DNA from 2 places in the Pseudoflavonifractor sp. HNCC25GI2 genome. Region 1 is predicted to be linked to the other one. Evidence: predicted binding sites of a transcription regulator. Region 1 holds the regulator's gene; the other holds the start of a gene.
The links. The regulator NrdR, encoded in region 1, represses ribonucleotide reductase genes. The targets are predictions, from matches to a motif close to CACNANATNTNGTG.
Positions count from the first base shown of each region.

Region 2: a site for NrdR is predicted at 1,130-1,143, ahead of AC3YUO_RS01335 (ribonucleoside triphosphate reductase). Genes of this name have one in related genera too.

Region 1 covers NZ_JBYUOW010000004.1:281,984-296,343, forward strand. Annotated here, with positions in the region: gene scfB (thioether cross-link-forming SCIFF peptide maturase) at 1-762, shown strand, start outside; gene AC3YUO_RS08015 (stage II sporulation protein M) at 1,127-1,669, shown strand; gene xerD (site-specific tyrosine recombinase XerD) at 1,694-2,575, shown strand; gene abc-f (ribosomal protection-like ABC-F family protein) at 2,910-4,394, shown strand; gene AC3YUO_RS08030 (YbaK/EbsC family protein) at 4,446-4,922, opposite strand; gene AC3YUO_RS08035 (thioesterase family protein) at 4,926-5,318, opposite strand; gene AC3YUO_RS08040 (LysM peptidoglycan-binding domain-containing protein) at 5,390-6,670, opposite strand; gene AC3YUO_RS08045 (N-acetylmuramoyl-L-alanine amidase) at 6,683-7,423, opposite strand; gene nrdR (transcriptional regulator NrdR) at 7,588-8,043, opposite strand; gene purF (amidophosphoribosyltransferase) at 8,310-9,710, shown strand; gene AC3YUO_RS08060 (Rqc2 family fibronectin-binding protein) at 9,753-11,516, opposite strand; gene AC3YUO_RS08065 (Mini-ribonuclease 3) at 11,562-11,972, opposite strand; gene AC3YUO_RS08070 (Crp/Fnr family transcriptional regulator) at 12,054-12,686, opposite strand; gene leuC (3-isopropylmalate dehydratase large subunit) at 12,801-14,063, shown strand; gene AC3YUO_RS08080 (3-isopropylmalate dehydratase small subunit) at 14,189-14,360, shown strand, end outside.
Region 2 covers NZ_JBYUOW010000001.1:288,696-303,055, forward strand. Annotated here, with positions in the region: gene AC3YUO_RS01320 (recombinase family protein) at 1-232, shown strand, start outside; gene AC3YUO_RS01325 (sporulation transcriptional regulator SpoIIID) at 195-290, shown strand; gene AC3YUO_RS01330 (anaerobic ribonucleoside-triphosphate reductase activating protein) at 385-1,077, shown strand; gene AC3YUO_RS01335 (ribonucleoside triphosphate reductase) at 1,287-3,674, shown strand; gene AC3YUO_RS01340 (NAD(P)/FAD-dependent oxidoreductase) at 3,778-4,695, shown strand; gene AC3YUO_RS01345 (hypothetical protein) at 4,679-5,221, shown strand; gene AC3YUO_RS01350 (tRNA dihydrouridine synthase) at 5,243-6,202, shown strand; gene AC3YUO_RS01355 (OPT family oligopeptide transporter) at 6,356-8,293, shown strand; gene AC3YUO_RS01360 (PqqD family protein) at 8,375-8,737, shown strand; gene AC3YUO_RS01365 (hypothetical protein) at 8,734-9,075, shown strand; gene AC3YUO_RS01370 (aminoacyl-histidine dipeptidase) at 9,103-10,542, shown strand; gene AC3YUO_RS01375 (GIY-YIG nuclease family protein) at 10,682-11,881, opposite strand; tRNA gene AC3YUO_RS01380 (tRNA-Lys) at 12,257-12,332, opposite strand; tRNA gene AC3YUO_RS01385 (tRNA-Gln) at 12,369-12,443, opposite strand; tRNA gene AC3YUO_RS01390 (tRNA-His) at 12,506-12,582, opposite strand; tRNA gene AC3YUO_RS01395 (tRNA-Arg) at 12,634-12,710, opposite strand; tRNA gene AC3YUO_RS01400 (tRNA-Gly) at 12,714-12,787, opposite strand; gene pyrB (aspartate carbamoyltransferase) at 12,912-13,973, opposite strand; gene AC3YUO_RS01410 (PadR family transcriptional regulator) at 14,132-14,360, shown strand, end outside.

The sequences.
Region 1 (14,360 bases):
GTCAATGACCACATGCGGCCCACGGTGAACGGCAAGGGCAGCTATGAGGTGATTGTTCCCAAGTTCCAGAAGCTGGTGGCCGGGCGCGGAACCAAGGACTACTATGTGCGCGGTACCTTTACCCGGGAAAACCTGGACTTCTCTGAGGATGTGATGCACATGGTCTCTTTGGGCTTCCGTCATGTCTCGGTGGAGCCTGCCAGCGGACCGCTGGACGATCCCTTTGCGATCAAGGAGGAGGATCTGCCCAGGGTAGAGGAGGAGTACGAGAAGCTGGCTGGAGAGCTGATGGGCCGGAAGGACATCAATTTCTTCCACTTCAATGTGGACCTGACCCAGGGGCCCTGCGTCATCAAGCGTCTGCGGGGCTGCGGCGCTGGATGTGAGTATGTGGCCATTACCCCGGACGGAGATATCTATCCCTGCCACCAGTTTGTGGGCAAGGAGGAATACCGGATGGGTAATGTCTTCCGGGGCGGCTTTGATATGGACATTTCCGGTGAATTTGCCAAGCAGAACATCTATACCCGTCCGGCCTGCCAGAAGTGCTGGGCTCGGTTCTACTGCAGCGGCGGCTGTTCTGCATCCAATCTGCTTGTCAACGGCGACATAACAAAGTCCAATGAAGTGGCCTGCGAGATGGAGCGCAAGCGGTTGGAATGTGCCATCGCGCTCAATGCCATTGCAGCGGGCATGGGGGAGCAGAAGGATACAAATCGTAATAATACGGACTGTAATCAGTGCGAGGGCTGCATTTCGTAATAAATTCAACATTTTGCATCTAATTGTTCGAGAGAATACAATATTTTGAGAAAAGAGAGCCCGCTTCTGCAGGCTCTCTTTTCTTTCGGTTTGCAAAGTTTACATAATTTAATTTACATAACAAATAATGAAAAAAGAAAAAAGTTAACAAATTTTTGAAAAAGGCTTGCGAAATATGTCGGATACGGCTATATTAAAACTAGACATTTTGACCTGCCGTAAAAGAGGTGGTGCATGTCTATTTTTTTCTCCCCACTCATAAGGTTGTTATGAGGTGACAGCCATGGGAAAGCGGGTAAGAAAAAAATGGACCATACTGTGGGGGCAAGGGGCCTCCGTAGTTGTATTGGGTGCAGCCTTCCTGTTGGGCGGCATCGCGGGAGGACTGTTTGCCGGCTTGGCGCAGGGAGAGGGCGCGCTGGAGCTGGGCAGTTATCTCAGCGATTATCTGACCTTGGCGGCAGAGGGAACTGTCATTCGCAGCTTCTGGCCCTTGCTTTGGGAGCAGATGCGGTACTTGCTGGCTGCGGTGATTTTGGGCGTAACAGCAATTGGTGTGGTTGGGCTTCCGGTGCTGTTTGGAGTGCGGGGGTTCTTCTTCTCCTTTTCAGTGGGCTGTTTTTTTCGGGTGTTTGGCGGGGCCGGTCTTCTGCCGGCGCTTGTGCTCTTTGGACTGCCGGCGCTTTTGTGGGCCCCCGGTTTTTTTGTGGCGGGGACGCAGGGGCTGTCCAATGCACAGGCGTTGCTTCGCCGTGGATTCGGGGAAGGACGATCTGAACTGCCCGTCTGCCAGATGACCTATTGGGTCCGGACGGGGCTTTGCTGTGTGTTGTTTGTTGTTTGCAGTGCGCTGGAATATGTGGTGGTGCCGGTTTTGTTGAAGGCGGCTGCCCATGTGGTGCTGTAATTTGTGATTCCGGGAGAGTTGGTTGTGTCTGATTTGTTTGAGGCCTATGAGGGGTACCTGAAAACAGAAAAACGAGCGTCGGAAAATACGGTGAGCTCCTATCTGCGGGATGTGCACCAGTTTGCCCATGCCATGGAGGAAAGCGGAATCGAGCTGCTGGATGTGGTGGCTCAGGATGTGGAGGAGTACACCCATCAGCTTTCCCGGCGGGGGAAATCGCCTGCCACCGTCACCCGATCCGTGGCCTCCATCAAATCCTTCTACAACTGCCTGATGGTGCTGGGAAAGACGGATCGGAATCCTGCCAAGGGTGTTACACCGGTAAAGGTGGAGCGGAAGCTGCCCCAGGTGCTCACCGGCAAAGAAGTGGAGCTGTTCCTGGAGCAGCCTGAGTGTACGGACCTGAAGGGGTACCGGGATCGGGCCATGCTGGAACTGCTGTACGCCACTGGAATCCGTGTCAGTGAGCTGATTGCGCTGGACGTGGATGACTTGAATCTGCCCGGCGGTGTTTTGAAGTGTTACAGCAAGGGGAAAGAACGGATTATCCCCCTTTATCCGGCTGCCATTCGGGCACTGAATGAATACGTCCACAATATCCGGCCCCAGTTGGTGGAGTCGGCGGATGAGACGGCACTGTTTCTCAATATGAGCGGAGAACGGATGAGCCGCCAGGGCTTCTGGAAGCTCATAAAGCACTACCAGGAGAAGGCGGGCATCAAGAAGGACATTACGCCTCATACCCTGCGCCACTCCTTTGCCGCGCACCTGCTGGAGAACGGGGCTGACCTTCGATCGATTCAGGAAATGCTGGGCCATGCCGACATCTCTTCCACTCAGATTTATTCTCGTTTGATGAACCAGAAAATCAAGGATGTCTATCGGAAAGCCCATCCTCGCGCATAATAAAAAAACACGCTTCGGAACACCGGAGCGTGTTTTTTATCAGAAGACGGGAGGATAGGCCGGCTTGACAGCGGAAGGATGACATGATATAGTCGTATCAATTCAAAGGAACCGGAGGCGAAAACATGCGCAAAACCGCTTGCTGAGTTGGTACGGAGAAACAGAAAGGACCGCAGTGTAGGGCCTGGTTTCGTCGTGCCGGCAGCAGGGGGAATTGCGCCCGCTTCCGGTTTTTTGATTGGATTGCGGCAGCCTGTGTGGTGCCGTCTTCTGTCTTGCCGCAAGAGGGATGTTCCTCCTGTGGCTATTTTTATGAAGACAGGAGGAATGGCATATGGCGCTTATCACCATAACAAATCTTACGTTTTCTTATGAGGGAGCTGTGCTCCCGGTATTTGAAGATCTAAATTTGCAGCTGGACACCAACTGGAAGCTGGGGGTGGTGGGGCGGAACGGACGGGGCAAGACCACTTTGCTTGGCCTGCTGGAGGGCAGGCTGCAGGGAAAGGGGACGATTTCCTGCCCGGAGCCCTGCCGCTGTGTGCCGCAGCCGGTCCTGGATCCAACGCTTTCCACCGGCATAGTGCTGGAGGAACTGTCACAGGGTGAAGAGTCGTGGCGGCTGCGGCGGGAACTGAGCCGGCTGGGGTTGGAGGAGGCAGTTCTTGAACGGCCCTTCCAGAGCCTGAGCGGTGGGGAACAGACCCGGGCGCTTTTGGCGGCCTTGTTTCTGGGGCAGGGGAATTACCTGATGCTGGATGAGCCCACCAACCATCTGGATGGTCCGGGCCGGCAGATGGTGGCCCGCTACCTTTCCAGGCTGAAACGAGGCTTTCTGCTGGTGTCCCACGACCGGGACTTTCTGGATGGCTGTGTGGATCACATTTTGGCGTTGAACAAGACGGGACCGGAGGTTATGCGGGGAGACTGCTCCTCCTGGCTGCGGGAAAAGCAGGCCAGAGATCAGGGGGAACTGGCCCGGAACCAGGAACTAAGAGGGGAGATTCGCCGCCTGGAGCAGGCTGTCCGCCGCACCGGAGATTGGTCTGAACGGGTGGAGCGGACCAAGTACGGAAGCAAGAACTCGGGCCTGCGTCCTGACCGTGGCTACGTAGGCCATAAAGCAGCCAAGCTGATGAAACGGTCCAAAAACCTGGAAAGCCGGCAGAAGCAGGCTATCGTGGAAAAACAGGGCTTGCTGCGGGATGTGGAGCGATATGATGCACTGAAGCTGGTCACCGCTCCCGACCTTCGCAGCCGCTACCGTCTCCAGGCGAGAGAGGTATCCATCACCTTGGGAGGGAAGCCTGTTCTTCAGGACGTGAACTTTGAGATAGGACCGGGAGAGCGGGTCTGCCTGGCGGGCGGGAATGGCTGCGGGAAAACCAGCCTTCTGCGTCTGCTGCTGGGTGAGGCCGAGCCCTGCACAGGAACCATACAGCAGGCCTCCGGACTGGAAATCTCCTATGTGCCCCAGAACACCGGATTTTTGCAAGGGAATCTTATGGAGTGGGCCGGAGCACAGGGAATAGAGGTTCCTCTGCTGCTGGGCGTGCTGAGAAAGCTGGATTTTCCGCGGGAGCTTTTTTCCATGGATATGGCCTTTTACAGTGCCGGACAGAAAAAGAAGCTGCTGTTGGCGGCCAGTCTGAGCCGGCGTGCCCATCTGTACGTGTGGGATGAGCCGCTGAACTACATTGATCTCTATGCCCGGATGCAGCTGGAAGAGCTGATTGCGCGGGAACAGCCCACGCTGCTTTTTGTGGAGCACGACCAGGCCTTTTGCCGGGCAGTAGCCACGCGGACGGTAAACCTTTGAAAGGAGCCGGATTTCCAGGCGTTTTGCCCGGAAATCCGGCTCCTTTTGTGATTATTCAGTCTGCCAGCCTTTGCATACATCGATCCATCCGGCGCTGTGAGCGTATTCCGCCAGCTCCGGGCAGGTCAGCTCGATGGCAGAGTTGGAGCTGCCTGCGGCGGGGAAGACGGTGTCAAAGCGCTGTAGTGAGACATCCAGATAGGTGGTGACGCCCTCCGGATTGGCAAAGGGACATACACCGCCCACGGCATGGCCCGTCATTTCCAGAGCCTGTTCCGCGGTGAGCATCTTTGCCTTGGTGTGGAACTGGGCCTTGTATTTGGGGTTGTCGATTTTGGCGTCTCCGGCGGCCACAATGAGTACGCACTTGTCCTCCACCAGGAAGGAGAGCGTCTTGGCGATTCGGGCAGGAATCACACCCACTGCCTGGGCAGCCAGCTCCACAGTGGCGCTGGATACAGAAAACTCAAGAATATCCTGTTCCCGGCCCAGCTGGCGGAAATAGGCGCGAACCCGTTCAATGGACACGGTTCAGCCCTCCTTTTTGCTTTGAGCCTTGGCCAGGAAGCGCTGGTCCGTGACCACAAACCGCTCGTGGGTACCAGAGCCGATAAGCCCCTTCTCGTCGTAGGCGCTGACGGTAAACTCAATGCGCTTGCCGTCCACCAGAGTGACCTCGCTCTCCGCCCAGACCTTCAATCCCACCGGGGTAGCGGAGACATGGGAGATGCTCAGCTTAGTGCCAACGGTGCTCTCGCCCTCTCCGAGGCCGGGAGCCACGGCGGTCCAGGCGGCCTTTTCCATCAGGGCGCACATCCAGGGGGTGGCGAAGACGGGCAAAGTACCGGAGCCGGCGGCCTGCGCGGTTAAGCTGTCGTCCACAGTGGCCTCACAGCGGCCCTTCATTCCAACAGAAACAGACATGGTGATGTCCTCCTTTGTGCAGTTTCGAGGAGAATTTTACACCATGCACGAGAAAAAATCCAGCCCCGGACTTAAAGTTCTTCCCGAATGCGGTACAGGGCATTGAGTACTGCCCAGTTTTGGGGGAAGGGCCGCATCAAGTTCCAGTAGCTTACGCCCCGCAGACCATAGGTGCGGGCCAGGTCCAGCTTGGCGCGAATGCTTCTGGCATCCTCGAACCACACCTCATGCTCCTGGCCGCTGTCATCCACATAGCGGAACCAGGGCGATTGCGCCGCTTCGTCAAAGCGGATGGCAGCGTAGTGGTCGGCGGCGATGGTGACCGCCTCTGGGTTGGAGATGGAGCGGGCACGGCTGCCCTGGCGGAAGGGGAGCGTCCAGTCGTAGCCGTAATTGGGAATTCCAAGATAGATTTTTTCCGGTGCCATTTCGGTTAGGGCGTAATCCACCACCTGGCGTACATTCCGAATGGGGGCCACTGCCATGGGCGGTCCATAGGTATAACCCCACTCATAGGTCATCAGAAGCACAAAATCAGCCGCCTGACTGAGGGCAGCATAATCGTGCCCTTCGTAGAGGTCTCCCTGCTGCTGGGCAAAGACCTTGGGTGCCAGCGCCACAATGACCGGAATTCCCATAGGACTTAGATTGATGCGCAGGCGGTCAATAAATTGAGCATAGGCCTGGGCGTCTTCTCCATAGACAAATTCAAAGTCAATGTCCACACCGCGGTAGCCTCGCTGATCCACGGCGCGCAGAAGCTCGGAAATGAGCCTGGTCTGGACCGCCATATCGGTCAGGGCAATGTGGGAGAGTTCGTTGGAGAAAGTCCCGTCCCGGGTAAGCGTGGACAGATGCAGGACCGGACGTACTTCCGTCTGAAGAGCAGACTCGATCAGTGCGGTGTCCTCCAGCGGAATGAGTGCGCCGCGCGGGGTAAACCCGTAGGTGAATGGGGTCAGGTCGGACAAGTAGGGGAGTGTGCGACGGAGAAGAGCGGGAGCTATGGTGGGCTCTGCATACCCGTTGACCGAGAGAGTGCCCAGCGGTTCCTGGCGGAACGAGACGGTGAGTACCTGACCGGGGGTGAGCTGCTCGTCGCCGCCCAGAATCGGGTTGTTGCGAAGCAGCTGGCGCACCGTGGTGCCGTGGGAGGCGGCGATGGAATACAATGTGTCGCCAGAATGCACTGTATGGGTGAGCAGGGGATATTGAATGACCAGAGTCTGCCCAACCACCAGACGGGATGGGTCGGTGAGCTGATTGTCATTTATGAGCTGAGACATGGGGACTCCATACCGGAGCGCCACAGAATAGAGGGTTTCACCCGGCCTTACCACATGAATCTCCATTGCGGCGCCTCCTCAGTTGATGGTGATGAAGTCACCGCTGGCATAGCCAATGGTACCGTTGTAATTGACAAGGTACCATCCATTGGAGCGATTGAGAATGGTGAGAGGGGCACCGTCAGGGGCCTGGGCCAGAATCGCTGCATTTAAATTGGGCTGTGCCCGAATGTTCAGTACGCCCCAGGACACATCCACGGTGCCGGAGCGGTTGATCTCGGCCTCATAGAAGGGAATTCCAAAGTATTCGGTCAACGAGATGACCAGGTTCCGGGCGATGGCATCCAGATTGTCTTTGATCCAATTGGCGTCAGCTACGTTGTCGTGAAAAGCCAGCTCCAGAAAAACGGATGGAGCGCGGACCCGGCGCACCTCTCCGATGGCAGTGGTGCCCTCTGCGCGGACCAGATTGGGATCCGGATAGATGTCCCTCAAGCCATCGGCAATGATTTCCGCCGCACGCCGCCCCTTGGAGCTGTTGGGGTAATAGAACACGATGGAGCCCCGCGCGGTGCCGTACTTGGATTCCGGAGCTGCATTGGAATGAAGGGCAAGGTGCAGGTCGTAGTTCCCGGCGTTGGACGCGGCGATGGAGGAGGCGGCTGTCATGCTGGGGGTGTTGCGCACATAGCGGATGCCGGAAGCATCCAGATAGGGAATCATTTTATCTGCCAGCAGATTCATGTACTGTTCCTCGGTGCCGCCGTTGACAAAGTAATTGTTCTCCTGAGTGGAAGGGGAGAGATAAATAATAGGCATAGAAATACCTCCGTTTTTTCCCCATCCTATGAGAAAACGGAGTGCATGGTGCGGAGCACTGCCGGATATTTTTCGTCTGCCACAACTGAGTCAGGAGGAAGGAGCAACAAAAAATCCGGCCCGGAAAGCTCCGGGCCGGAAACGATAACGGAAAGCAAACGGACTTATTTGTCCTCCAGCAGCTTGTTCAATTCATGCATAAAGGTGTTGATGTCCTTGAACTGGCGGTAGACGGAGGCAAAGCGGACGTAGGCCACCTCGTCAATCTTTTTCAGACGCTCCATCACCAGTTCACCGATTTCGGTGGAAGGAACCTCACGCTCCATTTTGTTCTGGAGGACCTGCTCGATTTCATTGACCATATTCTCCAGGGTGTTGTAGGGCACGGGGCGCTTCTCGCAGGCGCGGATCAAACCGGCCATCACTTTGTTGCGGTCAAAGCTCTGGCGGCTGCCGTCCTTTTTGACCACTACCAGAGGAAGACTTTCCATGGTCTCATAGGTGGTAAAGCGCTTATGGCAGGACAGGCATTCCCGTCGTCTCCGGATACTGGCGCCCTCATCGGCGGGACGGGAATCGACAACCTTACTCTCTAAATGGGAACAGAAGGGGCATTTCATAAACGTACCTCCTAAGGATTCTCACTGGTATGAATGTATCATAACATAATTTCCAAAATTTGAATAGTCCTTTTTGAAACTGTGGCCATCTGGATTAAAATTGTGTAGGTTGCATTGGACGGACCGGGAAAGCAAAAAAATATCGTGTGTTTTTTCGGACGTTTTTTCTTGAAATAGGAAAAACTGATCTTTTATAATGAAGGTACAGACAACGGTGCCTGAAGTGGGCACCGTTGTCTTTTTTTCGAAAGGGGATGCGGCACAACATGGAACCAGAGACGCAGACAAAGCAAGAGGGGTGGGGACTGCACGAGGAGTGCGGCGTATTTGGAATCTGGGATTCCAAAGGCGGCTGTGCTCAGACGACCTATTATGGGCTCTATGCCCTCCAACACCGGGGACAGGAGGCCTGTGGGATTGCGGCAATGAACAACCGGGAGCAGTCCTGTTATAAGGATGTAGGGCTGGTCAGCGAGGTGTTCAACCGGGAGCGGCTGGAGCGTTTGAACGGGACCATGGCAGTGGGCCATGTACGCTACGCCACCACTGGGGCAGGAGAGCGGGAAAACGCCCAGCCGCTGACCATCAAATATGTGAAGGGAACGCTGGCTGTGGTTCACAACGGCAATCTGGTTGGGGTGGACAAGCTGCGCCAGGAGTTTGAATATAAGGGAGCTATCTTCCATACCAGCAGCGACTCGGAGCTGATTGCCTACGCCATTGCCCAGGAGCGGCTGCACTGCGGCAGCGTGGAGGAGGCGGTATGCCGGGCGGCCTCCAAGCTGCGGGGAGCATTCTCCTTATTGGTCATGTCCCCGGAGAAACTGATCGCCTGTCGGGACCCCTGGGGCTTCCGGCCGCTGTGCATGGGGCGGAAAGGGGAGACGATTCTCTTTGCCTCGGAATCCTGCGCCATTGAGGCGGTGGGCGGACAGGTGGAGCGCGAACTGGACCCGGGTGAAATTGTGGTGGTCCGGGACGGAAAGGTGACCTCCATCCGGGACAACTGCCGCGGGCTGTCCCATATGTGTATCTTTGAGTATATCTATTTTGCTCGTCCTGATTCGGTCATTGCCGGGCAGTCAGTGCACCAGGCCCGGCTGAACGCCGGCCGCCTGCTGGCCCGGCAGAAGCCGGTGAAAGCGGACCTGGTGGTTGGAGTGCCGGACTCCGGCCTGGATGCGGCCCGGGGCTATGCCTTGGAGAGCGGAATTCCCCTGGGCATGGGGTTCGTGAAAAACCGGTATGTGGGCCGTACCTTCATTACGCCGGACCAGACCAGCCGGGAGCAGGCTGTGCGCATTAAGCTGTCTGCCCTGCGCAGCGAGGTGGAGGGGAAGCGTGTGGTGATGGTGGACGATTCCATTGTCCGCGGTACCACCTGCAGCCAGATTATTAATCTGCTCCGGGAGGCGGGAGCGACCCAGGTCCATATGCGGGTGTCGGCGCCGCCCTTCATTTCTCCCTGCTATTTCGGCACCGATATTCCCGACAAGGAAAAGCTGATTGCCTGTCACCACTCCCTGGAGGAAATTGAAGCAATGACCGGGGCGGACAGTCTGGAGTACCTTTCTATTGAGAACCTTCGTCACCTGGCGCCCGATGCCCAGTGCGGTTTTTGCGAGGGCTGTTTTACGGAGCACTATCCCATTTCAGTGGAAGAATAAAAAATGAGCCTGACCACGAAGGTCAGGCTCATTTTTACTCTCTTATCGGTGCTTCAGCTGTTTGACCAGCTCTTCACTGGGGGTGACATAGGCGGTCTCGTAGGTGGTGTAAACCACCATGCCGGGCCGGGCGCCTCCGGGCTTCTTCACAAATTTCACCGGCGTGTAATCCACCGCCACCTTGCTGGACTCCCGGCCCTGGGAGAACCAGGCGGCTAGACAGGCGGCCTCGTGGAGACTTTGTAGGTCAGGTTGAGTTCCCTCCGTCCAGAGAATGACGTGGGAGCCGTGAATTTTTTGAGTGTGGAACCAGATGTCCTGCTTGGAGGCCAGCTTACAGGTGAGCAGATCGTTTTGGGTGTTATTCTTTCCCACAGAGATGCGAAGCCTGGCAGAGGAGCGAAACTCCATGGGCTTGGAGGTCACCCGCTTGTCCCGCCCCTTGGCCTTGGAGGGGCGGCGGAGATAGCCGGTGTCAGTGAGCTCCTGACGAATCTCCTGGAGATCCTTTTCGCCCTCGGCCAGGGAGATGGATTCCAGCACGCTGTTTAAATAATCCAGCTCCTTTTTTCCCTTCTCAATCTGGATGGTAAGCATAGCCTGGGCGGTCTTGGCCTTGTTGTACTCCTTATAGTACTTGGCGGCGTTCTGCTGGGGCGTGAGGAGGGTGTCTAGGGGGATGTCCACCTCCGCGCCTTCCGGGTCATAGTAGTTGGAGGTGCGCAGGGAGGACATGCCCTTTTTCATGGCGTACAGGTTGGAGGTAATGAGGTCGCCAAACTGGCGCAGTCGGTCCCGGTCCAGGGTAGCGGCAACCTCCTTTTCCTGGTTGGCCAGCTTGCGGGCGGTGCGGTCCCGGGCGTTGGTCACCGACCGGATGAGATCCTGGCCCCGCTGGCGGATACGCTCCATGCTCTCCCGCTGCTCATAAAACTGGTCCATCAGGGCGGAAAAGGTGGGGAAAGCGGTCAGCTGGGCGGCTGCGCCATATTGACCGATGAAGCGGAAGGTGAAATCCTTTGGCTTTCCATCCATTGAAATCAGAGTAGGTGTAAAGGAATATTCCGATATGGAATGAAGGAGGTCTTCCAGTCCATCCAGCAGCCGCTGGCGGCCTTCCTCGCCCAGAACGTTCAGCCGCACATCCGTGCTGCCGCCGGCCTGAAAGGCTAGCTCCCGACAAATGAGGGGGGAGAGACCTCCAAAGGTGTCCAGCAGCCACTGGTCGGCCTGTGTCTCCTCCGGGGCGCTGTCCAGCAGCCGCTGCAGCTCCTCGCGACTGAGACCCAGCGGGCTGCGCTTGGTCTGGGCAGGGGGGAGGCGGTAGAACATGCCGGGCAACACCTGGCGTTTGGCGGACATGTCGCTGTCCACCCGGCGCAGGCAGTCCGTGATACGGCCCTCCCCGTCCAGCAAAATCAGGTTGGAATGGCGGCCCATAGCCTCCAGTACAAGGGAACGCTCCACCCGATCTCCCAGCTCATCCAAAGTCTCCAGACAGAACTCCACCACCCGCTCCAGCGGGGGCTGCTTGATGTCCAGAATCCGTCCCCCGGTGAGGTGCTTGCGCAGCAGCATGCAGAACATGGGAGGGACGTCGGGGTTTTCCCGGGAAAGCTCGGTCAGCTGGGGGCGGGGATGGTTGGGGTTGGCAGAGAGCAGCAGCCTCCGGTTGCCCGAGGGAGTACGCAGGGCCAAAATCACCTCATCCCGGCCGGGCTGATAGATTTTATCAATTTTTCCGCCTACCAGAGCGGTATTCAGTTCGTGCACCAGCCCGGACAGACACAGGGCGTCCAATGGCATGGGGAATCACCTCGCAATTTGGGATAGTGAAAAAGAATGGGGGAGTTATTCCGTAGGCTCTTCCATCATCAGGGCAAACAGCTCGTTGAGCCGATCAGTCCGTCCCTGGAGATAGAGCCAGCCAAACAGGGCCTCCAGCCCGGTGGCAGTCTGATATTCCCCGCGGCTGGCCGCCTTGGGAACCGAGTGGGGGGCGGTGTTGCGGCCCCGACGGAACACATCCTGTTCCTCCTGGGTGAGGATAGGCAGAATGCGCTCGGTCCGCTTGGCCTGGGCTGGGGCGGCTACATAGCTCACTGTGGCCCGGTGAAGGTCCTTCACCTTGGCAGCGCCGTGCAGACACAGCCAGGAGCGCACCATGACCTCATATACGCTGTCTCCAAGATGAGCAAGTCCAAGACTTGACAAGGATAATAGCTTGTCACGTTCGATGTTCAGATGAAAGTAGTTTGTCATGGTATACCGCTCCGCTCTCTTCAAATTTTCCATCTATTTTACCATGGTTTACCGGGGTTGACAAGGGACGGGAGAAGATACTCAGTCCCGGCACAGCGCTTCCAGGGCGGGGCGGTTCAGAATCCGGACGCAGCGATAGCCGAGCTCCAAAATCCCCTCTTTGGCCAGCTCATTTAGAATCCGGCTTACCGTAATCCGGCTGACAGAGACACAGGCGGCAATCTCCTCCTGGGTGCAGGAGATGTCAGGCTGTTCCGAGGCCAGGGAGAGGAGGTACCACGCCACCCGCCAACGGGCAGGACGAAAGGCCATCTGGTCCACCTGGCGGGAGAGCAGACGGACGGTGCGGGCCAGGTATTTCATCATGGCCAAAGCCAGCTCCGGATCCCGGGAGAAAGCCTGGGTAACAAGCTCCCTGTCAATGGGAATCAGTTGACAGGGTGTAAGGGCGACGGCAGAGGACACTCTGGGCAGTTCATCAAAAAAGGAGGCCTCACCAAAGAGACTGCCCGCCGTGTAGAGATTTAAAACCCGTTCGCCACCGTCCTCCGACTGCATAAAGCTTTTGACGCGCCCCTCTTTTAAATAGTAAAAGCAGGTGGCCTCCGTCCCCTGGAGATAAATGAGAAAGCCGGGGGAGCAGTGAATAGGAGCCCGATGCTCTGCAAAGGGGCGCCAGATGTTTGGGGGGATATCCAGATGGAAGAGTTCCATGCCGATCACCTGATTTTCATTCTTTTGATAGATTGTATCATAGTTTACATTCTTTTGGCAAGGGATCTGTCATACTGGACCCATCCAGAAAAAAACAGTGAGGAGGAATGTGAAATGGGTATGACCATGACACAGAAAATTTTGGCCAAGGCAGCGGGCCTGGATCGGGTGGTGCCCGGTCAGCTGATTGAGGCCCGGGTTAATATGGTGCTGGGCAACGATATCACCACGCCGGTAGCCATCACGGAGTTTGAAAAGGCCGGCTTCACGCAGGTCTTTGACAAGGATAAGATTTCCATTGTTTTGGACCACTACACCCCCTGCAAGGACATTAAGTCCGCTGAGCTCTGTCTCCAGGCGCGGAATTTCGCCCACAAGCACAACATTACCAATTTCTTTGATGTGGGCCACATGGGAGTGGAGCACGCCCTGCTGCCCGAGAAGGGACTGTGCGCCCCGGGCGAGGTCATCGTAGGCGCTGACTCCCATACTTGTACCTATGGCGCCCTGGGCGCCTTCTCCACCGGCATTGGCTCCACCGATATGGCCGCGGCCATGGCCACCGGACTTCTGTGGTTCAAGGTGCCCTCTGCCATTAAGGTTACTTTGAAGGGGAAGCTGCAGCCCCACGTGTCCGGCAAGGATGTAATTCTGCACCTCATCGGTGCCATCGGCGTGGACGGCGCCCTCTATAAGTCGCTGGAGTTTGCGGGAGAAGGCGTGGCCTCCCTGTCCATGGACGACCGCTTTACCATCTCCAACATGGCCATTGAGGCCGGCGGCAAGAACGGCATTTTCCCCGTGGATGAGAAGACCATGGAGTACATCAACGGCCGTGTGAACCGCCCATGCGAGGCCTTTGCCGCCGATGAGGACGCGGAGTACGACAGCGAGATCATCATTGATCTCGATAAGCTTGAGCCCACCGTTGCCATGCCTCACCTGCCGGAGAACACCAAGGTGGTCAGCGAGGTGGCGGGACTGCCCATCAACCAGGTGGTCATCGGCTCCTGCACCAATGGCCGCATCAGTGACCTGCGGGCCGCTGCCGCTGTGATGAGGGGCAAAAAGGTGGCGGATAACGTGCGCTGCATCGTCATTCCCGCCACCCAGGAGATTGTGCTCCAGGCCATGAAGGAGGGGCTCATCCAGATCTTCATCGAGGCCGGTGCTGCCGTCTCCACCCCCACCTGTGGGCCCTGCCTGGGCGGACACATGGGCGTGATGGCTGAGGGGGAGCGCACCGTCTCCACCACCAACCGCAACTTTGTGGGCCGCATGGGCCACGTGACCTCCGAGGTCATTTTGGCCTCTCCTGATGTGGCGGCCGCCTCCGCCATTGCCGGCTGTGTGGCCGACCCCCGCAAGCTTTCTTAAAAGAAAGCTTGGCAAAGAATTTTGTGCGAAACTTCGTTTCGCCTCTGGGCGGTTCAAAAGGGGAGTGGCTCGCTTCTTCTTTAACGAACGTCCGATTCCTGATTTTCAGAAAGGATTGACACCCAATGAAGGTTTATAAATACGGCGCCAATGTGGACACTGACGTCATCATCCCTGCCCGGCATTTGAATGACCCCTCGCCCGCGGCCCTGGCCTCCCACTGCATGGAGGACATTGATGCGAATTTTGCCTCTACGGTGGAAGAGGGCGACATCATTGTGGCTGGTCCCAACTTCG
Region 2 (14,360 bases), on a different contig from region 1:
GGATAATATCCGCCTCAAGAAAATTGTCCGTGAAATTCGGGTTGTTTCCAAGGAAGAAATCTATGTCTATTTCAATATGGGAGAGAACGGAATTGATATTCCATTTTCCCTCACAGACACCTTCGTTGACGACACCGATTACCACCACGGCACACAAGGATCTGGCCGAGCGCCTGCCCGCCTTCAACCGCACGCTGTACCTCCAGGTAAAGCAGGTGCTGGAGGAAAATAAGGCCGAGCGGCATATACGAGGAGGAATCGCAACCAGGAGAAAATACAAAGGGGAGTGAATTTTTCGGGAAAACGGGCCGTTGACAGGGGCGGACACCGGGACTACAATGGGAGAGAATCGACACCGCCCCGGGCGGAGAGGGAGGCTCCCACATGGACATTCAGGGTCTTCAGAAGCTGACGCTGCTGGACTACCCGGGCAAGGTGGCCTGCACCGTATTTCTGGGGGGCTGCAACCTGCGCTGCCCCTTCTGCCACAACGGAGAGCTGGTGCTCACGCCTGGCCCCGCCCTGATGAATCTGGAGGAGCTGCTCACCTTCCTGGACCGGCGCCGGGGCCTTTTGGACGGCGTGTGCATCACCGGGGGCGAGCCTCTGCTGCGGCCCGAACTGCCCCGGCTGCTGGAGGCTGTGAAGGAAAAGGGCTTCCTCCTGAAGCTGGACACCAACGGCGGCTTTCCCCGGGCTCTGGAGGACGTGATCCGCCGGGGCCTTGTGGACTACGTGGCCATGGACATCAAAAACAGCCCCGACCGCTACCCCGAGACCGCCGGAGTGCCCGGTCTGGATGTGGAACCCTACCGGGAGAGCGCGGCCCTGCTGCTGGAGGGCAGGGTGGACTACGAGTTCCGCACCACGGTGGTGCGGGAACTCCACAATGAGGACTCCTTCCGGGCCATCGGCCCCTGGCTGAAGGGGGCCAGGCGGTACTTCCTCCAGGCCTTTGTGGACCGGGACACGGTGCTCTCTCCCGGTCTGCGCCCCTGCTCCCGGGAAGAAATGGAGGGCTTTGCCGCCCTGGTCCGGCCCTTCATCCCCCAGGTGGAGCTGCGGGGGGTTGACTAATTTTTCTTTTGGCGAGGATGACAAAAACCATCCTCGCCTTTTTGTGCACCAAAACAATATATTGTGTTTATTCCAAAAAAGGAAAACCATATATTGACGCAAACGGGGCTGCGTGCTATAGTTAAGGGGCGCAGTACCGCCGGGATGATTCCCGGCTTTTCTTGCCATAATACCAGAAAAGATACCAAAGACAAGGTGGAGGGATTGTCATGTACCAGGTAACCAAACGGGACGGCGCCGCCGCCGAATTTGAGCTTTCAAAAATCAGCGCGGCCATCACCAAGGCCTTTCAGGCCGTCAACAAGCAGTTTCACCCCAGCGTCATTGACATGCTGGCCCTGCGGGTGACCGCCGACTTTGAGCCCAAGATCAAGGACGGCCGCATCGCCGTGGAGGATATTCAGGACAGCGTGGAGAAGGTATTGTCCGAGGCGGGCTACGCCGATGTGGCCAAGGCCTACATTCTCTACCGCAAGCAGCGGGAGAAGATCCGCAACGTCAACTCCGCTCTGCTCAACTACAAGGACCTGGTGGATGACTACCTCCAGATCAACGACTGGCGGGTGAAGGAGAACTCCACCGTCACCTACTCCGTGGGCGGCCTCATTCTCTCCAACTCCGGCGCCATCACCGCCAACTACTGGCTCAGTGAGATCTACGACCAGGAGGTGGCCGACGCCCACCGCAGCGCCGACATCCACATCCATGACCTCTCCATGCTCACCGGCTACTGCGCCGGCTGGTCTTTAAAGCAGCTCATCCAGGAGGGACTGGGGGGCATTCCCGGAAAAATCACCTCCGCTCCCGCCAAGCACCTGTCCACCCTCTGCAACCAGATGGTGAACTTCCTGGGCATCATGCAGAACGAGTGGGCGGGCGCCCAGGCCTTCTCCTCCTTCGACACCTACCTGGCCCCCTTCGTCAAGGTGGACAACCTGACCCAGAAGGAAGTCAAGCAGTGCATCCAGTGCTTTGTCTACGGCGTGAACACTCCCTCCCGCTGGGGCACCCAGGCTCCCTTCTCCAACATCACCCTGGACTGGACGGTACCCAAGGACCTTGCGAACCAGCCTGCCATCGTGGGCGGCAAGGAGATGGACTTTACCTACGGGGACTGCAAGAAGGAAATGGACATGGTCAACCGCGCCTTCATCGAGATCATGATCGAGGGCGACGCCAACGGCCGCGGCTTCCAGTACCCCATCCCCACCTACTCCATCACCCGGGACTTCGACTGGTCCGAGACGGAGAACAACAAGCTCCTCTTTGAGATGACCGCCAAGTACGGCACCCCCTATTTCTCCAACTACATCAACTCCGACATGGAGCCCTCCGACGTGCGGTCCATGTGCTGCCGCCTGCGCCTGGACCTCCGTGAGCTGCGCAAAAAGTCCGGCGGCTTCTTTGGCTCCGGCGAGTCCACCGGCTCTGTGGGCGTGGTCACCATCAACCTGCCCCGCATCGCCTATCAGGCCAGCGACGAGGCCGACTTCTATAAGCGCCTGGACAAGCTCATGGACATCGCCGCCCGCAGCCTGAAAACCAAGCGCACCGTCATCACCAAGCTGCTGGACGCGGGCCTCTATCCCTATACAAAGCGTTATCTCGGCACCTTTGATAACCATTTCTCCACCATCGGCCTCATCGGCATGAACGAGGTGGGCCTCAACGCCAAGTGGCTCCAGCAGGACCTCACCCATCCCGCCACCCAGGCCTTTGCCAAGGACGTGCTCAACCACATGCGTGAGCGCCTCTCCGACTATCAGGAGGCCTACGGTGACCTCTACAACCTGGAGGCCACCCCCGCCGAGTCCACCACCTACCGCTTTGCCAAGCACGACAAGGCCCAGTTCCCCGATATCATCACCGCCAACGAAAACGGCACCCCCTACTACACCAACTCCTCTCACCTGCCTGTGGGCTACACCGAGGACATCTTCTCCGCCCTGGACATCCAGGACGAGCTGCAGACTCTCTACACCTCGGGCACCGTGTTCCACGCCTTCCTGGGTGAGAAGCTGCCCGACTGGAAGGCGGCGGCCAACCTGGTACGGAAGATTGCGGAGAATTACCGGCTCCCCTACTACACCATGTCCCCCACCTACTCCGTCTGCGCCGACCACGGCTACCTCACCGGCGAGCAGCACGTCTGCCCCTACTGCGGCAAGGAGGCCGAGGTATACAGCCGCATCACCGGCTACTACCGTCCGGTGAAGAACTGGAACGACGGCAAGACCCAGGAGTTCAAGGACCGGAAGGTGTACGACATCGGCCGCTCCCACCTGCGCCGGGCCGGCATTGCCGGAAGTCAGGTTACGGTGGAAGCCCGGCCTGCCGCCCCCACCCTCTCCGGAGAGCTGATGCTCTTTGCCACCCGCACCTGCCCCAACTGTGCCCAGGCGGAAAAGCTGCTGGGTCAGGCCGGGGTTCCCTACCGGAAGGTGCTGGCCGAGGAGAACCCCGACCTCACCGTACGCTATGGCGTACGCCAGGCCCCCACTCTGGTGGTGGAGGACGGCAAGGCCCCCGTGAAGCTGGTTGGCCTGGGCGCCATCCGCACCTTCCTGGACGAGATTCGTCCCGCCAGCGTGGGCTGAGCGTTGCATTTTCCCCCTGTCTGCGGTACAATGAAGGCGGCCCCGGTTCTTCCGGGGCCGCCTTTTTCCATCAACCTTACATCCACAAGGGAGGAGTTTCACCATGTATGACGTAATTGTAGTGGGCGGAGGCCCTGCGGGCCTGACTGCCGCCCTGTATGCCGCCCGGGCGGGCAAGGACGTGCTGGTGTTGGAGGGCGAGAGCACCGGAGGCCAGATCCAGTACTCCCCCCTGGTGGACAACTACCCCGGTCTGCCCGGCATGAGCGGCGCCCAGTTTGCCCAGGCCCTGACGGAGCAGGTCCAGGCCCTGGGGGTCCATGTGCGCATGGAGGAGGTCACCTTCCTGCGCACCCAGAACGGTCTTTTTGAGCTGACCACCCCCCAGGGGCGCTATTCCGCCACCGCCCTGGTGCTGGCCACGGGCGTGAGCCACCGGAAGCTGGGCCTTCAGGGGGAGGACGACCTCATCGGGCTGGGTGTGTCCTACTGCGCCGTGTGCGACGGAGCCTTCTACCAGGGGCGGCCTGTGGCCGTGGTAGGCGGTGGGGACACCGCCCTCCAGGAGGCCCTGTTCCTCTCCGCCCGGTGCTCCAAGGTGACCGTCATCCACCGCCGGGACCTGTTCCGGGGAGAGAGCCGCCTGGTGCAGCAGCTGCGGGAGAAAAACAATGTGGAGTTCCGGCTCAGCTGCACGGTGGAGACGCTCCAAAGCGGCCCCGAGGGCCTCACCGGCCTGACCTTGCGGGATTTGAAGCAGGACAAGACCCTGGACCTCCCTGTGGACGGTCTCTTCGTGGCCGTGGGCCAGGAGCCCCACAGCCAGGTCTTTGCCAACCTGGTGATGACCGACGACCAGGGCTACTTCCTGGCCGGGGAGAACTGCGCCACCAGCCTGCCCGGCGTCTTTGCCGCCGGGGACTGCCGGGTCAAGTCGGTGCGGCAGCTCACCACTGCCGTTGGCGACGGGGCCGTGGCCGGTCTGGCCGCCAGCGCCTACGTGGATGGCCGGCAGAAGTGAGTCCATCCGCAGCCTGTGCCGCCGGACGGCAGTGTGCGGGCTGTGCGCCGGGCTGTCCGTGGTGCTGATGGCGGTGGGCAGCGCCTTCGGCGTGCTGACCTATGTGTGCCCCATGCTGGCGGGCATCCCGGTCTATCTGGTGCGCCGGGCCTGGGGGACCCGTACCGCCCTGTGCCTGTGGGCGGCTTCGGGCCTTTTAGGGCTGATGCTGGTGCCCGACCGGGAGATGGCTGCCCTGTTTCTGGGTCTTGTGGGCTGGTACCCGGCGGTCAAGCCCACACTGGACCGTCTGCCCAGTCTGGTACGCCGCCTGGCCAAGGGGGCCTGCTTCGGCGCGGCCCTGCTGCTCCTCTACGCCGCCCTGCTGGCCCTCATGGGCCTGGACGCCCTGGGCCTGGGCCCGGCGTGGGAAAACCTGCTGCTCTGGCTCATGGGCGTGGGCACCCTGGCCCTCTACGACACGGCCCTGCTGCGCCTGGCTCCCGGGCTGGAGCGGCGGCTGGGATGCGTCCTTTTTCATCCATAACCCACAGGAGGGAACACCCACTTGGAATATTACTTTGCCCCCATGGAGGGAGTTACCGGCGCTCTGTACCGCCGCATCCACCACAAATACTTCCCCGGCGTGGACGCCTACTACATGCCCTTTCTCACCCCCACCCGGGACCGTGTGTTCACCCCCCGGGACCTGCGGGAGACCGCTCCCGAGCACAACCAGGGCTTCCGGGCGGTGCCCCAGCTCCTGACCCGGGACAGCGGGGATTTCTGCTGGGCGGCCAATGCCCTCTTTGATATGGGCTATGACGAGGTCAACCTGAACCTGGGCTGTCCCTCCGGCACCGTGGTGGCCAAGGGCAAGGGGGCCGGGCTGCTTTCCGACCTCTCCGCCCTGGAGGAACTGCTGGACGGCATCTTCGCCGGGGTTCAGGGGCCGGTGTCGGTAAAGACCCGGCTGGGCCTGGAATCCCCGGAGGAGTTCGGACCCCTGCTGGAGCTCCTGTCCCGCTACCCCATCTCCCTGCTCATTGTCCACCCCCGGGTGCGGAAGGATTTTTATAAGGAGCCGGTGCGCCGGAAAGAATTTTCACTGGCCCACCGGGACTACCCCGGTCTTCTGTGCTACAACGGTGGGCTGTTCACCCCGGAGGACTGTGAAGCCCTTCTCCGGGACTATCCCAGGGTACAGTCCCTTATGCTGGGTCAAGGGCTGCTGCGAAACCCCGCCCTCATCCGTCAGGCCAAGGGCGGCCCGCCTCCCACCGTGGAGGAGCTGCGGGCTTTCCACGACGAGCTCTATCACAGCTATCTGGAGGCCTTCCGCAGCGGGCGCAACACCATCTTCCATATGAAGGAGCTGTGGAGCTACCTGGGCACCCTGTTTGAGGGAAGTGAAAAGCTTCTCAAGCAGATCCGCAAGGCTCAGGACACCGCCCACTATGAGGGCGCGGTGGAGCAAATCTTCCGTACTCTGCCCATCCGCTGCACCCCGGCGGACAGCGGTGTATAATCTTCCACTGGATACATTCGGAGAAATTTCCGAGAAAACTTGACGAGCCAAAGATATTTTAATAAAATGGTGAGGTTGTGTGTTATGTTCCTGTCGCAGAAGTGAGTATGGAGCGTCCTCCGCACAGCAAATAGACAGAAGGGAACGAATATCGTGGAAGAGAAAAAATTCCAACCTTATGTTCCGGCAGACAAGGTCATGCCTGAGTTCACGGTGGTCTCCATCGTCCTGGGCGCTATTCTGGCCATTGTCTTCGGCGGAGCAAACGCGTACCTTGGCCTGCGCGTGGGTATGACGGTGTCTGCCTCCATCCCCGCCGCGGTCATCTCCATGGGAGTTATCCGCAAGATCCTGCGCCGCGACTCCATTCTGGAGAACAACATGGTCCAGACCATCGGTTCCGCCGGTGAGTCCGTGGCCGCCGGTGCCATCTTCACTCTGCCTGCCCTGTTCATGTGGGCAAAGGATGGTCTTTGCGATGTACCCTCCCTGGTGGAGATCGGTCTCATCGCCCTGTGCGGCGGTGTGCTGGGCGTTCTGATGATGATCCCCCTGCGCAGCGCTCTGATCGTCAAGGAGCACGGCGTGCTGGCCTACCCCGAAGGACAGGCCTGTGCCGAGGTGCTCATTGCCGGTGAAGAGGGCGGCGCCAAGGCCTCCACCGTGTTCTCCGGTCTGGGCATCGCTGCCCTCTACAAGTTCATTGCCGATGGTCTGAAGCTGTTCCCCAGCGAGATCACCTACGACATCGCCCCCTACAAGGGTTCCGGCGTCGGCATTGACGTGCTGCCCGCTCTGGCCGGTGTGGGCTATATCTGCGGCGTGAAGGTGTCCTCCTATCTGTTCGCCGGCGGCGTGCTGGGCTGGTTCGTCATCATGCCTCTGATGGCCCTGTTCGGCGGCGACCTGGTTCTGTTCCCCGCGGACAAGACCATCAACGAGCTGATCGCTGCCCCCGGCGGCGTGTCCAACCTGTGGAGCAACTTCCTGCGCTATATCGGCGCCGGCGCCGTGGCCTGCGGCGGTGTGCTCAGCCTCATCAAGTCCCTGCCCCTCATCGTGCGCACCTTCAAGGATGCCATGGGCGACTACGGCAAGGGCCGGAGCAACAGCACCCTGCGCACTGAGCAGGACATCTCCATGAAGATCGTTCTGCTGGGCATCCTGGTGGTGGCCGTGGTGATGTGGCTGCTGCCCGTCATCCCCCTGAACCTGTTCACCGCCCTGATTGTCATCGTCTTCGGCTTCTTCTTTGCCACCGTGTCCTCCCGGATGGTGGGTCTCATTGGTTCCTCCAATAACCCCGTCTCCGGCATGGCCATCGCCACCCTGCTCATCTCCACCCTGCTGCTGAAGGCCACCGGCAACGACGGCATCAACGGCATGATCGCCGCCATTGTCATCGGCGGTATCATCTGCGTCATTGCCGCCATCGCCGGCGATACCTCCCAGGACCTGAAGACCGGCTTCCTGGTGGGCGCCACTCCCAAGAAGCAGCAGATCGGCGAGCTGATCGGCGTGGCGGTGTCCGCCGTGGCCATCGGTGCCATCCTGTACCTGCTGAGCAACGCGTGGGGCGGCTACGGCACTGAGGACCTGCCCGCTCCCCAGGCAGTCCTGATGAAGATGATCGTCGAGGGTGTTATGGGCGGCAACCTGCCCTGGAACCTGGTGTTCGTGGGCGTGTTCATCGCCCTGGTGGTGGAGGTGCTGGGCATCCCGGTACTGCCCTTCGCCATCGGCCTCTATCTGCCCATCTACCTGTCCGTGCCCATGGTGCTGGGCGGCCTGCTGCGCTGGTACCTGGAGAAGCGCAAGTACGCCTCTGAGAAGGCCAAGGACAACGTGGTTCAGTCCGGTGTTCTGTACTCCTCCGGCCTCATCGCCGGCGAGGGTATCGTAGGCATCCTGCTGGCTGTGCTGGCGGTCATCCCCATGGGTCTGAACGCCGAGGGCAAGACCCTCTACCTCAGCGACAAGATCAACATCAGCGAGCTGTTCTCCATCGGCAACATCGGCGGCCTGGTGTGCTTTGCCCTGATTCTGCTCTCCATTTACTTCTTCGCCACCAAGGACAGCAAGAAGAAATAAAACATTGTCTTTTTTCAAGCCGGGCTGTATACTTGTGTATGCGGCCCGGCTTGGGCTATTTATCCATGAGGAGAAACCGATATGGCCAGTAAAAAGAACAACAACTATTTGGATTTCATCCCCATCATAAATCCCCAAAACGACTGGAGCGAGGACGAGGAGGGCATTGTCACCATCCATATGGTCCACCGCGGCTTCTACGCTGCCATCGCGCAGAAGTTCTTCCACACGCCCCGGGTCAGCCACATCAAGTTGGACGAGTACGGCAGCTTTCTCTGGAAGGAGCTGGATGGCCGGCGCACCGTGGGCCAGCTGGCCCAGCGGATGAAGGAGCAATTCGGCGACAAGGCCGAGCCTCTCTATGACCGGCTGGTACACTATATGCAGATTTTGCACAACAACAAGTTTATCTTGTTTCAGGGAAAGGATCGGGTGAAGTCTTGAGTACGCCGCAGATCATTCTGGGCATTTTGGCCTTCGCCCTGGTCACCGCTGTGCTGTATACCTGGGGTCTTCATAAAAGCATGACCCAGCAGGAGGACCTGGAGCGGATTTTGCTGAGCAAAAGCGCCCGGAAGGTGGTAAACTATCTGAAAAAGCACGAAAGCATTTCCCTGGAGGAGATGGGCCGGCTGTGCAAGGACGTAAAGGCAGGACAATTCTGGTCCAGGAAAAAGGCTGCCGTACAAAGCCCTCGGCTATTTGCCCCCAAGCTGGCCCAGTATATGACGGAGCAGCTGCTGGTCAAGGAGCTGCCCGGCGGCCGCTTTTGTCTAAGATAAGCAGTTTTTGAAAGGAGCAAAACAATAATGCAGGTTTTGGAACATCTGGAACCCAAGAAGGTATTTTCGTTGTTTGAGGCCATGTGCGCCATTCCCCATGGCTCCCGGAACACGAAGGCAATCAGCGATTGGTGTGTAGCTTTCGCCAAGGAGCGCGGACTGGAGTACCATCAGGATGCCAGCAACAACGTGATCATCATCAAGCCGGCTGCTCCCGGCTATGAGGACGCTCAGCCCATCATTCTCCAGGGCCATCTGGACATGGTGTGTGAAAAGGCTGCAGATTGCACCAAGGATATGGAGCGTGAGGGCCTGGATCTGGCCATTGACGGAGACTATGTCTATGCCAAGGGTACCACTCTGGGCAGCGACGACGGCATCGCCGTAGCCATGGCCATGGCTGTTTTGGATGACAAGACTCTGCCCGCTCCCCGGATCGAGGCCGTATTCACCACCGACGAGGAAATCGGCCTGCTGGGTGCCGTTGCTATGGATGTCTCCCCTCTGAAGGGAAGAAAAATGATTAACCTGGACTCCGAGACAGAGGAAATCTTTACCGTCAGCTGCGCCGGAGGCAACACCACCTCCTGCATTCTTCCCGTTGTCCGTGCCCCCTTTGCGGGCACTGCTCTCCTGATTACCGTGGGAGGTCTCACCGGCGGACACTCCGGTATGGAGATTCACAAGGGCCGTGCCAACGCCAACAAGCTCATGGGCCGGGTGCTCCGCACCCTGTCGCAGAAGACCCAAATGTGCATCCAGCGCGTGGACGGCGGTCTGAAGGACAACGCTATCCCCGTGGAAACCCGTGCGGTCGTGGTTGTATCCGATGCTCAGGCTGCCCAGCAAGTGGTCCGGGATATGGAGCACATTCTGCAGAACGAGTACCACACCACCGATCCCGCCCTGTTTGTCAAGTCGGAAGCGGCGGAAGCAGCCGAACTCCCTCTGGATCCCTCCTCTACGGCAAAGGTCATCTGCATGCTCCAGTGCCTGCCCAACGGAATTGAGGCCATGAGCGCCGAAATTCACGGCTTGGTCCAGACTTCTCTTAATATGGGAATTCTGGCCACCAGTGAAGATACCGTGCGGACTTCTTACAGCGTGCGCAGCTCCATCGACTCCCAGAAGCAGATGCTCAAGGAGCGTCTCAGCTGCCTGATGGAGCAGCTGGGCGGCCGGGTGGAGTTTACCGGAGAATATGCCGGCTGGCAGTATCAGGAGGAATCTCCTCTGCGTGAGCTGCTGGTGGAGGTGTTCCGCGATCAGTACGGCAAGGACCCGAAAATCGAGGCCATCCACGCCGGACTGGAGTGCGGCATCTTTGCCGGAATGATGCCCGGTCTGGATTGCGTCTCTCTTGGCCCCAACCTGCTGGAGGTCCACACCCCCAGAGAGAGAATGAGCATCTCCTCTGTTCAGCGGGTCTGGAACTTCCTGCTGGAGGTTCTGAAGCGCTCCAAGTAAGTTTTATCATAAAAACAAGAAGAAGGACACGACGTTGTCGTGTCCTTCTTCTTTGGTAATATCACATCTATCTAAAGATACTGCTATTGCTATATTGTTAGGGCTCAAACCAAAAGCCGACACATAGTGAATAACTCTGTTATTCTTCCTTGAACTCCCATCCAAACCCATACGCCTTTTTCCTATATCCATAGCCGGTCGAGCACGGCCGTTTCAGACAAACAGCACTTATAGAACTCACACAATTCCGGTTTTTAGCAATTCCCTGCGAAACAAGCCACTCCGCCGCAGCGTGTTGACTTTCAAAGGAGTGTATTATTTCTCCAGTTTGCAAATCGAGCATATTCACTGCCTTTTGGCATTTCTGGACAGATGCCGCAGTTCTTTTCAACGAATTTGCTTTTGCTTCCTCTGGATGAGAAGTATTCCACTCTCTCAAAGACCGTTTACGCTTTTCTTTCGCCAAATTTGTTTGACAGGCTGCAATCCTATGTAACGTTTGTTTTTCATATTCTTCTGGATGGTTTTGAGCCCACCTTTTGTACGATTGCTTTCTTTTCTCTTTAGATGCTTCCGTTTGATTTGCCATACAATTATTTTCTCTCGCCTTTTCATACTCTTCGGGGTGTTCTAATCGCCATCTTTTTATCCGTGCACTTGTCATCTTTTTATATACGGCTGTATTCATTGTTTCTTTTATTTTTTGATTTCTTTCGGTCAGCGCATAAGTATCGCCTGAAGAATATAACTTTTTGGCAGTTTGTATCATAGCCTGATATTGTTCAGGATGCTCCGCCATATATTTTCTCTTTCTCGCTTGCTGCTCATTCCTATTGTTGTGAGTAGCCGTACCACCTCCGCCACAAACAAGGTTTAAGCAAAACGGATCTTTTAGCAAATCCTCATTAACAATAGAAGCTTCAACCTCCTCTGTCTCAGTAGCACTTTTACAAGCAACAATATAATATCGAATAAATTCTTTTGAGTGTTTTGCGTATTTCTTCTTAAACTTTATCCCAGAACCTTGATATCGTCTCAGTTCACCCCATCGTTTTCTATTTACCTTTCCAACATAGTACTCAAAAGTATCCACATTAATCTGTATATATATAAATCTAAAATAACCATCCTCATTTCTTTTGTAGTACAGTTCATGCAAAGGAATAACGTCGTACCAAAGGTTTCTAATCCAAATTCTGGTTGGATTATATCCCAACACTCGTGCCATCGTAAGCTCTGAAGTGCAATTCACATAGTCCTGTGAAGCAAAAATCATACCTAATTCCAAAGGATTATACTTTTGCCACACTATTATGTTTTCGCCGATCGAGAATTCCATGCTCTCATCCTTTAACCCCGGTAATAGTGTCATTGTTGGCTTTAATTAAAGTATATCAAACAATGATAACCCTATCAATCTAAAACAGTGTACCTATTGTTTATATACAACTTAAAAGTTTTGCACTCAAAAGAAATCTTTTCATACTCACAGGTTTTAGACTCCTTATTTTTGCTACGCTCACTAATATTTTCAATGTTTTTCGTGTTTAACGTCCCAGACTTCTACAGATTTCACATCGTCACAAATCTCTTGGGGCACCAACCCTTTGGCAATACAACAAAGGCTCAACTTTCGGTCACATTTAATACTACAACACCATAAACTCTCGGCCGAAACCAAAAAGAAAGACACGCCTAGGCGTGTCTTTCTTTTTGGTGACCCAGCGGAGATTCGAACTCCGGACACCCTGCTTAAAAGGCAGGTGCTCTGCCGACTGAGCTACTGGGTCATATTCTATTCAAACATGCAGAGGCATGAAAAAAGCTGGCAGGGATGGCTGGACTCGAACCAGCGAGTGAGGGAGTCAAAGTCCCTTGCCTTACCACTTGGCTACACCCCTGTATATTCATCAGAAAAAAGGGTTAGGGCCGGAGCCGAAGCTCCGGCCCTTCCGCCTAAATGTGGGGTGGGTAAAGGGACTCGAACCCTCGACACCCGGAACCACAATCCGGTGCTCTAACCAACTGAGCTACACCCACCATATAGCAACGGCATGACGGAAAACCAAAATCATCGCCATTAATTCGAAATGGCACGCCTGAAGGGACTCGAACCCCTGACCCACTGCTTAGAAGGCAGTTGCTCTATCCACCTGAGCTACAGGCGCATATGGAGCGGGTGATGGGAATCGAACCCACGCGACCAGCTTGGAAGGCTGGGATTCTACCATTGAACTACACCCGCACAGACGCCGCCATGTCTCTCATGTCAGCTTCAAAATGATACCACAGTGCAGGGCTAATTGTCAATCCTTTTTTTCATTTCTTTCTGCCCGGAGGCCTTGAAGGTGCCTCCGGGCAGTCCAATGTCACCGCAGCGCCGCGTCGCAGAAGCCGCAGCAGTCCACGCCGCCGATCTTCTTCACCAGAGGAGGCAGATAGGGCTGGGTCTGGGTAATGCACCTGGGGTTGGAACAAACCGGCTTGGTTCCAATCTCCACCGGGGGCACCGTCTCCTGCCGGGGCTGAAGGGCCAGATGCTCCAGCAGAGCCATACGGGCAAACATGCCGTACCGGGCCTGCTGGAAGTAGACCGCCCGGGGGTCGTCATCCACATCCACCGTAATCTCGTCTACCCGGGGCAGCGGGTGCATAACCAGCATATTCTTCTTGGCCCGGTCCAGCTTGCGCCGGGTCAGGATATAGATGCCCTTGTTGCGCTCATACTCCAGGGGATCCACAAATCGCTCCTTCTGGATGCGGGTCATATACAGCACATCCAGCTGAGGAATCACCGCCTCCAGGCCAGTGACCTCGGTAAAGCGCATTCCATTCTCCCGCATGAAGGCCCTCATGTAATCGGGAATGGCCAGCTCCCGGGGTGCGATGAGGAAAAACTGGATATTCTGGAACTTGGCCATGGCCTTGATGAGGGAGTGGACAGTCCGGCCGTTTTTCAAGTCGCCGCACAGGCCCAGGGACAGGCCGTCCACGCCGCCCAGCAGGCGGGTCATGGTGGTCAGGTCAGCCATGGTCTGGGTGGGGTGCATGTGTCCCCCGTCTCCCGCATTGACCACCGGCACATGGGAGTAGAGAGAGGCCGCCTTGGCCGCTCCCTCCCAGGGGGTACGCATCACAATCACGTCGGCATAGCCGGAAACCATTTTAATGGTGTCCTTCAGGGTCTCGCCCTTGGCTACCGAGGAGGAATTGGGGTCGGCAAAGCCGAACACCGTTCCGCCCAGGCGAAGCATAGCGGTCTGAAAGGAAAAATTAGTGCGGGTGGAGGGCTCGTAAAACAGGTTGGCCGATACCTTTCCCCGGCACACATCAATAAACTTTCCGGGGTTGTCTATGATCTCACTGGCCCGGGCGTAAAGGCTGTCCCATTCCTCCCGGGGCAGGTCGCCGAAATCAATCAAATGCCGCATATGCGCTCCTCCTCCTGCATTCTTCCTAATACCCTAATTACCGTCGAAAAATCATATCACAATCCGACCCTTTACGCAAGGTGGGGCAGAAACTTTTTCCCGCCTCTTGACGCCTCTGATAAAGAGGTATATAATGCCTCTTGAATAGAGGTGTCTATATGAGGGTAAACAAAGAGCTGTCCAAGGGCAGCCACGAGCTGATTATTCTGAAGCTGCTCAGCCGCCAGGACATGTACGGCTATCAGCTGATCCAGCAGATGGCCCTGCTGTCGGAAGACGTCTTCTGTATGAGCCAGGGCAGCCTGTACCCCTTCCTCCACACATTGGAGGACAAGGGCTACATCCAGTCCTACGAGCAGACGGAGGGCGGCCGGGCGCGGCGGTTTT